DNA from 4 places in the Paenibacillus litoralis genome. Region 1 is predicted to be linked to each of the others. Evidence: riboswitches for the same ligand, from Rfam matches in the RefSeq annotation. Region 1 holds a riboswitch; each other region holds the start of a gene.
The links. Region 1 has a riboswitch for cyclic di-AMP ahead of ACKGJP_RS13905 (APC family permease). Riboswitches for the same ligand answer to the same signal wherever they lie in the genome.

Region 1 (3,634 bases):
GGGTTTTCAAAACGCTAGCCGAGGTAGAACAAGCGGAGCAGTCTGGTTCAAATCATTTCTTTAAGTGGTATGGAACAGTAGTTACGATCACATTTCTCCGATATAGCAAGTGAGTACGAATCAGTAAACTGGATTGATTATGCAGGATGTTGTGCCAGCCTTTCTTTGGAATGAATTGCGGAATAATAACCGTAACCTGGTAATGCGATTCGCTCGCCTTACGTTGAATAGTATCAATAAATTTAGTCAGCGGCTGAATAATGCTTCTGTAAGGAGAATGGAGGGTTACCAGTCTCACATCAGGCTGCCACTTATTCCATTTTTCTACAAACGCCGCTTCATCCTCTCTTTCGAAAGGAACGTAAACGGCAATGATCTGGTGGGCGGAAAGCGACTTGGCATAGTTCAACGAGTTCTCCACCACATGGGTGATTCCAGCGACAGGAAGAATGATGACATTCCCCTCAATCGGCATAGTCGGCTCACAAGTTGTAATTCTTAGTTGGTCGGCTACCGCTTCATAATGCTTTCTAATCCGATGAAAGAGCAGTATGATTAGGGGCAGAAAAACTAAGACAGACCACACCTGTGTGAATTTGGTTAAAAAGAACATCATGGTGACTATGAAGCTAATCAAAGCGCCGGTCGAGTTAATGATTAACTTCGATATCCATCCTTCAGGTTTTTCGCGAATCCACTTCACCATCATACCCGACTGGGAGAGGGTAAAAGGGATAAACACGCCAACGGCATACAGGGGGATGAGATGTTCGGTCCGGCCTTCAAACGCCACAATCAAGAGGATTGAGAAAATGCCCAGTATAATAATTCCATTCGAATACCCTAGCCGGTCTCCTCGAATCGTGAACATTCTTGGGATAAACTTATCCTTGGCGAGATTAACGGCCAGCAAAGGAAAAGCAGAATAACCCGTGTTTGCGGCAAGTATTAAGATCAGCGCTGTTGTACCTTGAATGAAGTAATACATAAAGTTCCGTCCGAAAGTCTGCTCAGCAATATCTGAAACGACAGTGACTTCTTCTCGAGGACTAATCCCGTAATAATAAGCTAAAAATACGATTCCCGAAAATAACACAGCAAGCAAGGCGCCCATCGCAATTAGCGTTTTGGCGGCATTATTAGGAGCATGGTCTTTAAAATTAGGAATTGCGTTCGAAATGGCTTCAACGCCTGTTAGTGCGGAACTTCCCGAGGCAAACGCTCTTAGGAGCAGAAACAAACTGATTCCCGCCACCGGGGTACCGATCGGCGCATGTAATTCAGGCGATACATGACCTGTTAGGATGTTGTAAATGCCTACGCCGATTAATACGAATAACGCTAAAACAAATAAATATACCGGATAGGCAAATATGGAAGCGGACTCCGTTACCCCCCTTAGGTTCAAGGTGGTAATGAACAATACAAAGAGGATGGCAATGAATACATTATAGGAATGCAATCCTGGAAAAGCCGACGTGATGGCATCCGTTCCGGCCGATACGCTTACCGCCACCGTCAAAATGTAGTCCACCAACAGCGAGCCTCCAGCGATTAATCCGGGGTATAGACCCAGATTTTCCTTCGAAACCACGTAAGCTCCTCCGCCGTGAGGGTAGGCAAAAATAATTTGCCTATAAGATAAAATAAGGGCTAGTAATAAAATCAATACTCCAACCGCGATCGGGATCGAATACCAAAACGCTGCAGCGCTTACGGTAATTAAAACCAACAAGATTTGTTCAGGACCATATGCCACCGAAGATAAGGCATCTGAGGAAAGAATGGCAAGGGCCTTCGTTTTATTAAGCTTCTGCTCGCCTAATTCATTGGATTTTAACGGTCTTCCGATTAAAAATCTTTTTAGAGAAGAAAACACGAGTTCGTTTCACCGCCGCATTTTTTTTTTATTATGCACACATTCCCTGATCGTATAGTCATTTTTGGCAAACAAAAAACACAGGTTAGAATCCTGTGTTTACGACCACAAGTTTACAAACCCCCTCAATCAACGCTTACGAGGTTAGCTGTCGGATTCGGACGGTGAGAGTCGCTCTACCAGAATCGCAAACTCGGTACAGTCTGCTATCAGGATTCACCCCATATGACGTATACCTGATGTTCAGGCAACTATCATCATTGGTTCCCCCGTTTTCCTTAACGGAAATTAAGCGAATAAGTTTTGAAACCGATATTTTCTTAAAGGCTGAATTGTATATTACGTCTGCCAGTTCGTTTTGTAAAACTGACATCGGAACGGGTTTCCGCCATATATTTTGAAAAAGATATCCAGAAAGCGCTTACTTGGATGAAATAATCCCCAAAGCTTTTATTATTATCGTTTCTCTTTCCTTTTCATTATTTAGATGATACTGACCACAAACGGCATAGAAAAAAACCTCGATAGAACGGCAAGCGTTCCTTCAAGGTTTTTGTGCTGCAGCTATTTTCTTGGCGGGAGAAAAGCTTGAGGTCATTTCAAGCTCCCCCACATGGCGGCGAATGCCGCATCGTCCAGCTTAAAAAATACTTGGGCATGCCCGTATCTCACGTAACCTCCCTGGTGCAGCTCCAGACGAACTTCGCTCTGATCTTGGAGTTTAAACAGGATGAATTTCCGTGATTGGCCACCTTGGTCGTAAATCCCCTGATTATACAGCGTCTCCCACTCGACCGGCTTGGCGGCGTTCAGCGCCTCAAGGAATTTCTGAACCTCTGCGGATAAGGGGAGCTTGCGAAACTGCTTGAGGTCACCGTTCCAGCTCTCGAAGTTCTCCCAGCTTGCCGACTGCACGTTTCCTATTATTTTGAGTTTCCCGAGCACGTCCGCTCCTTTGGCGATTTGAATCCCGTTTAGACATTCGTAGAATTCCGCCCAGATTTGCCCGTCGGCAACTTGATAGGTCATGAGACGAAAATCGCTGTCATAGCCTTTGACGGTATAAACATCCTGCTTGCCAATGGACGACGCCAGCTCCTTAGCGTACTCCTTCTGACTGCTCCATTCATCGATATTCCCTTTGGTGCGGCCAATCTTCTCTCCAAGCACGGCTTTGGCCGCTTCCGGCGGGATATGCGTCGACGTTTGAGTATAAACCCTTCCCTGATAGACAATTAACCCGATCATGTCCATCATGGCATTTGTTTTTTTGGGCAGCTCGATCTTCGGAATGAGCACCGAACCGTCGGCAGCCGTTGGCGCGGGTGGGACCATGGAAACCGGGCTATAGCCGCCGCCAAGATCGGAGAACGTGAAAATCCCGGCAAACAGGGCAACCGTCAGGCTGACGGCAATCGATAGCATGACTTTTCGGTTAGGTCCGTATGATTTAGGCTGCGTCCGAACCGCCAGTTTCTGAGCCAGCCGCTGTCCGAATAATGCATCCGGCTCTATTTTACCGAACGCTTGCTTATAATCTTGCTTGTTCATAGCCCATCCTCCATTTCCAGTCTCAACATCTCGCGCCCGCGCTGCAGCCGCATCTTGACGGCGGATTCGCTGATACGTAGCGCTTCGGAGATTTGCTTGACGGAATAATCCTCATAGTAAAATAAATGGATTGCCGCTTTGTACTTAAAGGGCAACCGAAGCACGCTCTCCACCAATCCCGCATCCTCGGCAGAGTCGCAGTAC
Region 2 (3,634 bases), 3.7 Mb from region 1:
CCGCATTCGCAGCGGTCAAGACCGCGAAGTCTGCGTATTGCAAAGGCTCGGCCCGCAGCCCCGACTGCTCCTGTACGCCGCCTTCGCCCTCGACGACGAGCAGTGCGACGGCCCGGCCCTTAGGCACCTCGTACCTGTGCATGCTCCCCGGATCCAGCGTCACATCGAGCATGATCGGCGCCGTAATCAGCGAGACCGGGGCGCCTTCGCCGATGATCGTTTTCACCTTAACGCCATCCTCATTACGCGCCGGAAACTGCTCGTGCTCGAATTGACGGTAGGTCGGCTCCAGCTTATTCGCCTCAACGAGATTCGGCTCGAACCAAATCTGGAACAGCTCCGCATCCTTCTCCAGCTTCTCGGCGTGATGCACGCCGCTGCCCGCCTGCATCACTTGCGCGCCTCCGGCGGAAACCTGCTGCGAGTTCCCGAGGGAATCGCTGTGCACCCCCGTACCTTTGAGCACGTACGAAACGATTTCGAACCCCGAATGCGGATGGGGAGGGATTTCGAACGTTTCGTTCGCCTTAGCCCACGCCCAGTAAAACAGCGGTCCTACGCGCTTTACGGCCCCCTCTTCGCGAGGGAACGCGATCGGCTTGCGCTCGCTGATTTCTCCGTTTTGGCCGAACTGCCCTCTCCCCTGCTGCTCCGTTCCGTAAATCGTTACTCCCATTTTAAATTCCTCCTTTGATTAGGTTGTCCAATACGTCCGCTTATCCCGCAGGAAAGCCTCGTTTATGTTGCCAGTCAAAAAATCTCAAAATTAAGATAATGACGTTGCGGCGGGCACCAGTAAGCTACTTGTAAGTCTCCTGTGCCGCTTTGCCCAGCTTCTTGAGCAGCCGCACCGCTTGCTTCTTCTCTTCCGGGTTTAGCCCGCTTACCGCTTGCCGGATCGCCTCCGTATGCGACGGAAACAGCTCTTGTATGAGCTTACGGCCATTGTCCGTCAGCTCCGCATAAATGACGCGACGGTCATTCGGATAAGGAACCCGATTCAACAGCTTCTTTCTCACGAGCTTATCGACCACATACGTGATGTTTCCGCTCGAAATTAATATTTTCTCTCCGATCTGCTGAAGCGGCTGCGGTCCTTTATGATAAACCAGTTCAAGCACGCCGAATTCCGTCGGATTAAGACCGTGCCTGCGAATATGACGGGTTGAATGGGCTTCCGCCCAAATGTGCGCCCGGGACAGCACTATATACAGCTCGAGCGATTCGTCCTTCCCCTCGTCGACATGTGCCATTGCTTCTTCCCTCCGATCGACCAGCGCGATTGAATTATCTTAACATTAAGATAATCGAACGCTGCTATTTTGTCAAACGCTGCCGAGTATTCGGCTTTATCCGGCCGTTCGACAAAATTCTCGGTTATTTTTAAAAAAGATGATGTTTTTTTAAAGAAAACTTAAGAAACCGGCAGGATTTTCATCCCGGATAGCGAATTCATAACGTCGGCAAGAAAAAAAAGGAAAGATGCCGAATTCCCTGATCGGGAAACGGGGGAACCAATACTGGGTGAATTGATCTCGAAAGCAAGGGATCATAGGGTACCTTCAACCGAACCCTCAGCTAACCTCGTAGGCAACGGAAGGAGTTTCGTTTTGAAGAAAGCTGTCGTATTTGTCGTTAGTATCGTCATGTTTCTGAGCTTCATGGCAAGCAGCGTCTCTGCGGAAACCCCGCTGAACGAAGCAGTGGACGAATTGATTGGAACCCCTTACAAATATGCGGGGATGTCGGAAAAGGGCTTTGACTGCTCCGGCTTTACCAGCTATTTGTTCGCCAAGTTCAACATCGATCTGCCTCACAGCTCGAAGTCCCAAAACACGGAGGGCTTCTGGGTCGACAAGAAGGATCTCCGCGCAGGAGATCTGGTGTTCTTTAACACCGACGGCAAAGGGATTTCCCATGTCGGCGTCTACCTCGGGGATGGCATTTTCGCTCATTCCGCAACCGGAGACGGCGTCATCAAAACGAAATTGTCCGATTCGTATTACGCGAAGCGGTACGTTTCGGCCCGCCGCGTGATGTGGGACGATCTTTACAATCAGTTGACCACGGACGCGAAATAAGTAAAAGCAAGCGAAAGTATAAGTATTGCCTTATCCGAGTACATACTTATATGTCGCGAAAAAGACCTTCCGGACTCATGTCCGGGAGGTCTTTTTCCGTCCCCTATTTGGATCTTAGCCAGTTATACCGCTTGAATAACCGGCCAGTGCAGCTCGACGCCCTCGGCGGCGAGCAGCCGCTGGAAGTCGGCAAGCAAAGTCGCATCGTTGCGCACCTGGCGGGGCTCTACTTGATTAAGCATGCAGAACACGGCCAGATAGCCGGCTGCTTCCCCGATGTTCCATTCCACCGGATGAAGCCGGTAGCATCCGTTCGTCAGATGGGTCGTCCCGATATTTTTGCAAGCCGGCAGCAGGTTGTTCATCCGTACCGGGATTAAGCTGCCGAGCGGAATTTGGAACGGGTAGGTCGAGCTGTCGATATACGACTGCATGCCGGTGCTCGGATGCAAGTCCATCCGATAGCAGCCGATGCCGATCGTATCCGCGAACGGCATCGCGCCTTGGTCGCCGCGGCAAGGCGCCGTAATATGCTGCTCCAGCACCGTGAACTCGGCACGGATCCGGCGAGATTCGCGGATGTATGCCGCCTTTGCCAGCCCGTCCTCCGTGCCGACTACGTCTTTGCGCAGCCTTAAGCCCGGGTAACCGAGCTTGCCGTCCGGCCGGGGCGCTTCCGTCTGCATCCAATAGAAGAACGAAAGGCTTAGCTGTCTCGCCCCTTCCAGGTGACGCTGCCGCTCCTCTTCACTGACGTCGATGACCGGGCCGAGCCAGTAATCGTGCATAATCCAGTTAACTAGCGTAATATCGCTGGCATAAGTGCCCGGAGCGAAGTTCGATTTGTCGATAATGCGCCGGTACCGCCACAGATCAGGAACGCCTTGCTGCGGCATAATCGAGTAGAGCGTCGGCTCCAGCGTAATATAGTGCGGAACAAGCATGCCCAACTGCTTGCCCGGCCAAAAATCGGCCTGGTAATCGCGCCAGAACGCATAGTCCCGCGGCTTTTCGATCGTGTGGTCTTCACCTTCGATATAATCCATGGCAAAACAGTGCGTAATCGCCTGCATATCGGTAGGATCGGCATCTCCCGTCAACGCGTGCGGCTCGCCGGTTTCCCGCTGCGATTCGGAACCCGTTACATATTCCGTGCCCGTCATCGGGAGCAAGTCGCCGCATTCGGTCGCGTCCAAAAAATAAGGCGCCGTCAGTACCGTCTCGCCGCCGGTATCGGTATGGCGAACCGTAACGGAACGGACGCGATCGCCGTCGGTCTCCGCAGCAACCGGTACGCAGTTGAGCAGCACGACAAGCTTGCCGCTATGCACATAGGGCGCCAGCATATCCTGCAGTACGGCTAAGGCGGTACGCGGCTCGTGGCATAAGCGGCTGACGTTCCCGTTGCCGGGATTCAGGTTCCGGTTGGCGCGCGCTTCCGGCGTAAGCGGCATTGTGCGCCTGTAGAAATCGCGCACGCCGTCGCGGAATTGCCGGTAAGTACGCGTACAGCCGAATTGCTCGATCCATCTGTGCTCGTCGGGCGGCACCGC
Region 3 (3,634 bases), 2.3 Mb from region 1:
ACCAGCGCTTCAACGAGCTTGGACGGGGTATAGTAGCTGCCCTGCGGCTTCCGGGTCCGCAGATTGGAGAGCGACATGTACAAGAGTCCGAGCAAGTCCTCCCCCTCCATATACCGCACGGGGGTTTTAAGCAGCCTGCGCATGACGGACTGCTCCACCGGGCTCGGTCCGTCCTTCCGGAAATCGAACAAAGCGGAAATCGGATTGCCGTAAGCGCCAAGCGTTATTTTACCGGCGTGTACCGCCGCCAAGATGCCGCCGGCACGCAAATCCGTCTCTTTTGCGGCGATATGCCCTCTATCGGCGAGAAGCCGCAAGGCGATCTCCGCCAAAACCGCTTCGGAGCGCACGGCTGCGTTTTCCTCGCCGACCAGTTGAACGACCGTCCTGGCCAGCTCCACTAGGCCCATGGATTTCACATACTCCGCCGGAATCAGATTGCCTTCCGCCGCGGCTTTGTTTCTTCTCTGCTTTAGCCGCTGGGAGTTCGCAGCGAACAGCTCCGTTCGGAGCTCCGCTACGATTCTCCTGTCGAAGAGAGGCGATCTCCCTTCTTTATAGGCGGCGAGTTTTCCCGCCTTCAGCCAATTTCTAACGGTCGCTCCCGACACGCCGAGCAGTTGCGCAGCTTCTTCGACCCGTATATATTGTTGATTATCCAACGCGAGGCCCCCCTCTGTCTGTCCATACGATGCTTATGCTCGCGGGACTTTGCCATCTATAGGCTTCGTCAGCGGCGCCGCTTTTCCTTCCGTCGTAAGGCTTCTTTCCTATATTATCCCGTTCAGCAGGCGAATAACGCCGGTTCTAGAAAATGCTCCCTTGGATTTAGTAGAAACACTGGAACATCCAGACAGGTTACGACTTGCAAGCAAAAATATTGGTGCGTATACAAGCCTAAACGTAATTCGGACACGATTGGGATTGTACCACAAGCGTGCCGGCGAAAAAACCTCCGAAACCGCCGCAGTCAGAAGCGGCGGTTTCGGAGGCGCGATTGACCGGCGGCGAGGCAAGGGGTTGGCCGAGGTCCCGATCGAACGCAACCGGCTCTCCTTTTCAACTCCATTCGAAAAACCGCCCCATCGAAAGCGGATTCATCCTTAAACACTTACGAACCGTAAACGGTTCTGGATGACAGCAAAAAAAGCAAGCCGGAACCGGTATGTAAACCGGTGCAGCTTGCTATTTTCGGCCGTTCACGTCATGAAAATGTGCGATCGGGTAAAACTAATCTTTGTAACGGTCTTATTTCAGAACGTATACCTTCACGTTTTGCATGCCGAACGATTGAACATTGCCCATCGAATTCGGGATGAAAATATCGATGCGGTTTCCTTTAATCGCGCCGCCCTGATCGGATGCGGTTGCGATCATGCCTGTCGGCAGTCCGTTAAACGTATAGCCGGTCACATACAACTTGCTTCCCATCGGGATCACGTTCGGATCGACGGCAATGGTGCCGACCTTGAGCGGATTGCCGAAGTAATCGACTGCGCCCCAGCCGCCGTTCTCTTCCGCCGCATCGGAATAAGCCGTTGCGACGACGGGAATCATTTTGCTGTACGAAACGGTTTTGCCGTTTGCCGTGTTTACCGTGTTCGCTGCTGCGACGGGCTTCGCTTTTACAGGCGTCGCTTTCGCCTCAGCCTTTACAGGGGCTGCCGCAACCTTTTTGGCTGCCGGAGTCGGCGCCGGGGTCGCCGCTGCCGTTGTCGGCGCGGGCTCGGCTTGCGCCGGTTCAGCTGCCGGAGCCGCTTGTACCGCAACCGCAGGGGCTTGATCGGATTCAGCCTTATAAGCGAATACGGTCTTTTCAAGCATCGGAGGAAGGTTGAAAGTCAATCCTTTATATACGTTCATCGGATCGATCGTTTTGTTTGCTGCGAGCAAATCCATCAGGGGAATGTGAAGCTTTTGCGAAACGGACCAAAACGTATCGTTTTCTTGCACCGCATACGTGTCCTCCGCAACTTCCATAGCATGCGCAGGCAAAGCAAAGGCGGCGATGGACAGGCTAATGGCAAGGCCTGCCAGCGTCTTTTTTACAGGATTGAAAGTCATAGCAGTCTCCTTTGATATCTATTGCCTACGAGGTTAGTTGTCGGGTTCGGACCAAAGGTTAGTCCCTACTCGCTGATGCGAGATTCACCCCAAACGAACGATAAACGTACCGGTTTTAAAATAATGATTGACCGCCGGACATTTTACGTTCATAATATATCGTCCCCCGCACTTCCGGAGCGGAAGTTTCGGCTCCTGTAAGACTAACATAGACCCTTCGATACGAAAACCCACATTTTCTTACAGTTTTACAAGATTCCCTGAAAAACCGGCCTTATGACGAAGGCATTCCTTACCGCCAAATCCCTAGTTATTCCTATAAGAGCGCCATGCTATGAACGCTTGAATTCTCCCTCATGCGCCATATTTCTGCCATAATCGCGCAGCATCGCAAAAAACGACAACCCCGATTCCAGCGAATCCGCTTTGCCTCCAATTACCAACATGTACCACGTATTTTTGCGTCGCATTTTCGGCAAAAGCGCTCGGTTGATCGAGATTTTGGAATACCCGGTGAATCCGAAGCCAATCCAGCGACACGCACTCGAAAAAGACGAGCGGCTGACGGCTGATCGCTTTCCGCCGTTACATGCTCGGCGCAGACGAACGGATGGCCTCATATGCGTACAGAGGTTCCCCGTTCGCAAAAAAAAGCCGGCCTTGACGCCCAAACGCTCGTCAGACCGACTGTTTCCGATACCGGTTATCGTTACCCGCGATTCGGAAGAGAAGCGACCAGTTCCTGCGCCGCTTGGCGAATTCTACCGGCAATTTCTTCATCCACTTGAAACAGTCCGCCTTCAAGCCGCTGCACATGGGAATCTTGAACGTATACCCCTTGCAGCTGATGGCGGGCGCCGAGCGCGGACAGTACAGGCTTGAGCGCGTAATCGATCACGAGCAGATGGGCAACCGTGCCCCCGATTGCGACCGGTAGCGTCACTTTGCCTTCCAGCCCTTTCTGCGGGATCAGATCGAGGAACGCCTTCAGCACGCCCGTATAGGATGCTTTGTATACCGGCGTCGCCACGACGACCGCATCCGCCTGCTCAATAAGCCGATTTGCAGCCGCAATGGCCGGACTATCGAATTTCGTGTAGACCAAATCCTCCGGCGGCAGCTCGACTACCGAAATGCGCGAATGCTGTGCGCCTTCTTCCGTCAGCTGCCGCTCCAGCACCTGAAGTACGCCGTTCAGCCTCGAATTTGCTGCAGGACTACCCGAAATCAATACGATGTTCGCCATTTCGTTATTCTCTCCTTATATGCCGCCGCCCGTATTACCGGGATACGGCTTGTGTAGTGTAGCGGTTTTCCGGAATCGGAACACCCAGATTGCCGCGAAGCGTATCCGACTCGTGGGCGACCTGACGAACTACCGTAACCGGCTCGAAACGGTTCAGAAAATGCGGGATCGATTTTTTCCGTAATGTAGAGACCGTCCGCTATGAATACAAAATCAAACTTACCATCTTCCGTCTTTCGTGTCCACGATTTGTAAAGCTCGAAATTGACGCTTGCGTCCGTGACCGCTATCGGATGCCGCCGGCCGCTTATACTGCCGCTAACC
Region 4 (3,634 bases), 1.7 Mb from region 1:
ATGCCGAACAAGCGGAACAAGATTTCCTCGGAAATGCCGGCAAGCCAGGCCAGTGTCGGAAACAATCCCGGCCACAGCATATTGAGCGGAGATTGCATCGGATCGTTCACGCCGAATGCGTGAAAGCCTTTCTCGGCTGCGAAGAAAACCACCTGCTGAACGCCCATAATGAACAAGCAGATCAAGTAACCGCGGCCCATCGCGTACAAAATATGCTGACCGAAATCCGGTTCGCGCCAGCGCGGCCAAAGATGACGGTCGCGGTGCCGCCAGAGGGCGTCTCCCGCCAGCAGCGACATGTACAGGGAAGCGGCCGACAGCAGCACGAAGAGCAGCGATACGACAAGCAGGATAACCAGCATCATGGAATCCTGTTCGGCAGACTCGGTCTGCAGGGCGGGAATCATATTAAACGTTTGAACGACATAGCAGGCCGTATACACGAGCGTCATGACGATGCCGCGGGTGAACGAAATATGCCGGGCGTACATGATCATGTAAACAAGGGCGACAATGCCCATAATAATCGTAAAAGCGACATGCGCCAGGGTCATCCAGCTGGCGCTTTTTTTCTGCTTATCCAGCCAGCTCATATAGTCCGACGGAACCGAAAAGGCCGGCTTGAATGAGACCGTTTCGCCGTTTTGAACCTTGACTTGCAGCAGAAGCTTCGATTCGCCGATAGTCTTCCCGGTGCTTTCGAACGTATAAAACGTCGAATCCGGCTCTTCGCCTCGTCCTGTTTTATTATCCGGATTATAAACGAATTCCTCGGCTTTGTAGCCCATTTCGATAACGGCCGCCGCTGCGATCTTGGCACCGTCTGTCGCAGGCGGAGCTTTGCGCCCCGACGTCGTCTTCTGCCAGCCGGCGATCTCAGGCGTGTCCATTCCGACAAACACCGTGTAAGTCGTGCCGGACGTTCGCGTTTTCACCTGAACCTGCCAAAAGTCGAGCGGAAAGCGCTGATCGTATTTACTCTCGTACTCGTCATAGAGCCCCGATTTTTGCAAATAGCCGCTGAGCTCCTGATCGGACTGGTAGACGACGGTCGTCCCGTTCGGCGTTATCCCGGGAAACTTCGTCCGGACGAACTGCGACGCGGCATCGGCCGCAGCGGTTTTCGTAACGGCATGGAGCGAATAATCCTCCTCGACGGATGAAGGGCTGGCAAGCATGTTGTAGGCCATGATCGATACGTAGAGCACGATGCCGATCGCGGCGAGCAGAAGAAGGCGGCGGTTCAATTTATGAGGTACCATGGTTCACGCTCCTTAAAGACGGCTAAATGCGTAAGGCTTGCTGTCGGTGGATATGGAAAAAACGGGAAAGAAGGGTCGTCCTGCTTAAGCAAGACGGCTTCGAACGCGATGCTTCAAGTTGGGTTGTATCCAAGGTACCATATCGTGTAAGTCATTTCCAGCGTAAGCGTCCTGCTGCGATACGGCTTCCGGTGCGTAGAGATGGACATAAATAGAGCAAACGACGGAAAATGGATGAAAACGCAAGCGCGCACTACTCCTTCATGAAAAAAGACGATCAATTTTCAAAGAAATCCTCCGTTTTCCTCCAAATCCGCCTTTGTACATATACGGAAAGCAGGATATAATCGGAGTCGTTGAATTGAATAGCGTAACAAGCCGAATTTCTGAACGAAAACGGGGGAACCATGTAAGAAGGAGCCGGATGCGAATTATTGCCGCGTATCGGGCTTGGGGTGAATTTCGCCTTCATGGCGAATAGGGTGACTGCTGCACCCGAATCCGACAGCTAACCTCGTAGGCTTCGCAACAGGATACCATTAACCGTCAAAGGGCATTGGTTTTCCGATGCCTTTTTTTGTTGTTTAAAAATCATATGGCGGATTGTCCGAAGCAGAACAAGATTATTGCGGAGGAGAAAGAAAGGACGGTAGGGCATGAAAAAAACGTTTCGCCCGCTTCAGCTAACGCCCCCGCAAATATTGGTGCTCGGTTTCGCCGCAATTATACTGATCGGCGCGTTTCTCTTGACGCTGCCCTTTGCATCGACAAGCGGCGTTTCGCTGCCGTTTATCGACGCTTTGTTCACGGCAACCTCCGCAACATGCGTAACCGGTCTGGTCGTCGTGGATACCGGGAGCGATTACACCATTTTCGGGCAGATCGTCATCATTACTCTGATTCAAATAGGCGGTCTCGGCTTCATGACGATGGCCACGCTGTTCGCCTTCATGCTGAAAAAGCGGATTTCGCTGAAAGAACGGCTCATTTTGCAGGAGGCGCTTAATCAAGGGAGTATGGAGGGGATCGTCCGGCTGATCCGCAAGGTTATCCGGTACGCGCTTACCATAGAGGGCATTGCAGCCGTGTTTTTCGCGATTCGTTGGTCCGGCGACATGCCGCCCGGAAAAGCCTTGTATTTCGGGGTCTGGCATGCGATCTCGTTCTTCAACAACGCCGGCTTCGACTTGTTCGGGGGCCATACGGGGACGAAGTTTACTAGCTTGACGACCTACGTAGACGACCCGATCGTGAATATCGTGTCCATGCTGCTGATCATTCTCGGCGGCCTCGGCTTTATCGTCATCTCCGACGTACTCGATTTGAAGCGTACGCGGAAGCTTACGCTGCATTCGAAGGTGGTATTGACGACAACGAGCCTGCTAATCGTCATTGGCGCAATCGTCATCTTCCTGTTTGAGAACTCCAATCCGCTTACGCTTCAGCCTCTGAGCGGCTGGGGTAAGTTCTGGGGCTCGATGTTCCAGTCGGTTACGCCTCGAACGGCGGGGGCGAACACGATCGACATTGGAGCCATGCGCCAGGCGTCGCAATTTTTCATGATCATCCTGATGTTTATCGGCGCTTCGCCGGGGTCGACGGGCGGCGGGATCAAGACGACGACGTTCACGATTCTGATCGGAGCGATGATCGCCATGATTCGCGGCAAGGAAGATATCGTCCTGTTCCGCAACCGCTTGGCGAAGGATCGTATCTTCAAGGCGATTACGCTGACGCTTATCGCGCTCTTCCTCGTCATCTTCGTGGCGATGGTGCTGTCGACGACGGAGGATCACCATTTCTTGATGATTTTGTTCGAGGTCACCTCGGCTTTCGGAACGGTCGGATTGACGATGGGACTGACTACGCAGCTGACTATTGTCGGCAAAATCATGATCGCCCTCATGATGTTTATCGGCCGATTGGGGCCGTTGACGCTAGCTTACGCCTTGGGGCCGAAACCAGAAAAAGAGTTGTACCGGTACCCGGAAGGCAAAATAACGATCGGATAAGGAGCAGGGGAAATGAAAGGAAGTCAATACGCTGTCATCGGTTTAGGCCGGTTCGGCTCCAGCTTGGCCAAAGAATTAATCGAATTGGGCTTTGAGGTGCTCGGAATCGATCAGGACGAGGAAATCGTCGACGAGATGAGCAATGTTCTGACGCATACGGTCGTGGCCGATGCGACGGACGAGGAAGTGCTGAAATCGCTCGGCATCCGCAACTTCGATTGCGCGGTCGTGGCGATCGGCGACGACATACAGGCGAGCATCATGGCAGCCATTTTGCTCAAGGATCTCGGGGTCAAAAAAGTTGTGGCGAAGGCGCTCTCGGAGCTGCACGGCAAAGTCCTGAACAAGATTGGCGTCGAC

Region 2: another riboswitch for cyclic di-AMP. It lies ahead of ACKGJP_RS35905 (C40 family peptidase); the one in region 1 lies ahead of ACKGJP_RS13905 (APC family permease).
Region 3: another riboswitch for cyclic di-AMP. It lies ahead of ACKGJP_RS24565 (3D domain-containing protein); the one in region 1 lies ahead of ACKGJP_RS13905 (APC family permease).
Region 4: another riboswitch for cyclic di-AMP. It lies ahead of ACKGJP_RS07485 (TrkH family potassium uptake protein); the one in region 1 lies ahead of ACKGJP_RS13905 (APC family permease).

What each region holds. Positions count from the first base shown of each region.
Region 1 is NZ_CP176395.1:3,473,729-3,477,362, reverse strand. Features, by position in the region: gene ACKGJP_RS13905 (APC family permease) at 53-1,879, opposite strand; cyclic di-AMP (ydaO/yuaA leader) riboswitch at 1,997-2,184, opposite strand; gene ACKGJP_RS13900 (hypothetical protein) at 2,474-3,430, opposite strand; gene ACKGJP_RS13895 (RNA polymerase sigma factor) at 3,427-3,634, opposite strand, start outside.
Region 2 is NZ_CP176395.1:8,504,708-8,508,341, forward strand. Features, by position in the region: gene ACKGJP_RS35895 (pirin family protein) at 1-676, opposite strand, end outside; gene ACKGJP_RS35900 (MarR family winged helix-turn-helix transcriptional regulator) at 801-1,253, opposite strand; cyclic di-AMP (ydaO/yuaA leader) riboswitch at 1,474-1,608, shown strand; gene ACKGJP_RS35905 (C40 family peptidase) at 1,611-2,081, shown strand; gene ACKGJP_RS35910 (FAD-dependent oxidoreductase) at 2,204-3,634, opposite strand, start outside.
Region 3 is NZ_CP176395.1:5,777,260-5,780,893, forward strand. Features, by position in the region: gene ACKGJP_RS24560 (TaqI-like C-terminal specificity domain-containing protein) at 1-662, opposite strand, end outside; gene ACKGJP_RS24565 (3D domain-containing protein) at 1,249-2,064, opposite strand; cyclic di-AMP (ydaO/yuaA leader) riboswitch at 2,072-2,268, opposite strand; partial or broken gene ACKGJP_RS24570 (LysR family transcriptional regulator) at 2,539-2,637, opposite strand; gene ssuE (NADPH-dependent FMN reductase) at 2,774-3,310, opposite strand; partial or broken gene ACKGJP_RS24580 (LLM class flavin-dependent oxidoreductase) at 3,426-3,634, opposite strand, start outside.
Region 4 is NZ_CP176395.1:1,806,978-1,810,611, forward strand. Features, by position in the region: gene ACKGJP_RS07480 (CPBP family intramembrane glutamic endopeptidase) at 1-1,262, opposite strand, end outside; cyclic di-AMP (ydaO/yuaA leader) riboswitch at 1,629-1,799, shown strand; gene ACKGJP_RS07485 (TrkH family potassium uptake protein) at 1,919-3,274, shown strand; gene ACKGJP_RS07490 (potassium channel family protein) at 3,287-3,634, shown strand, end outside.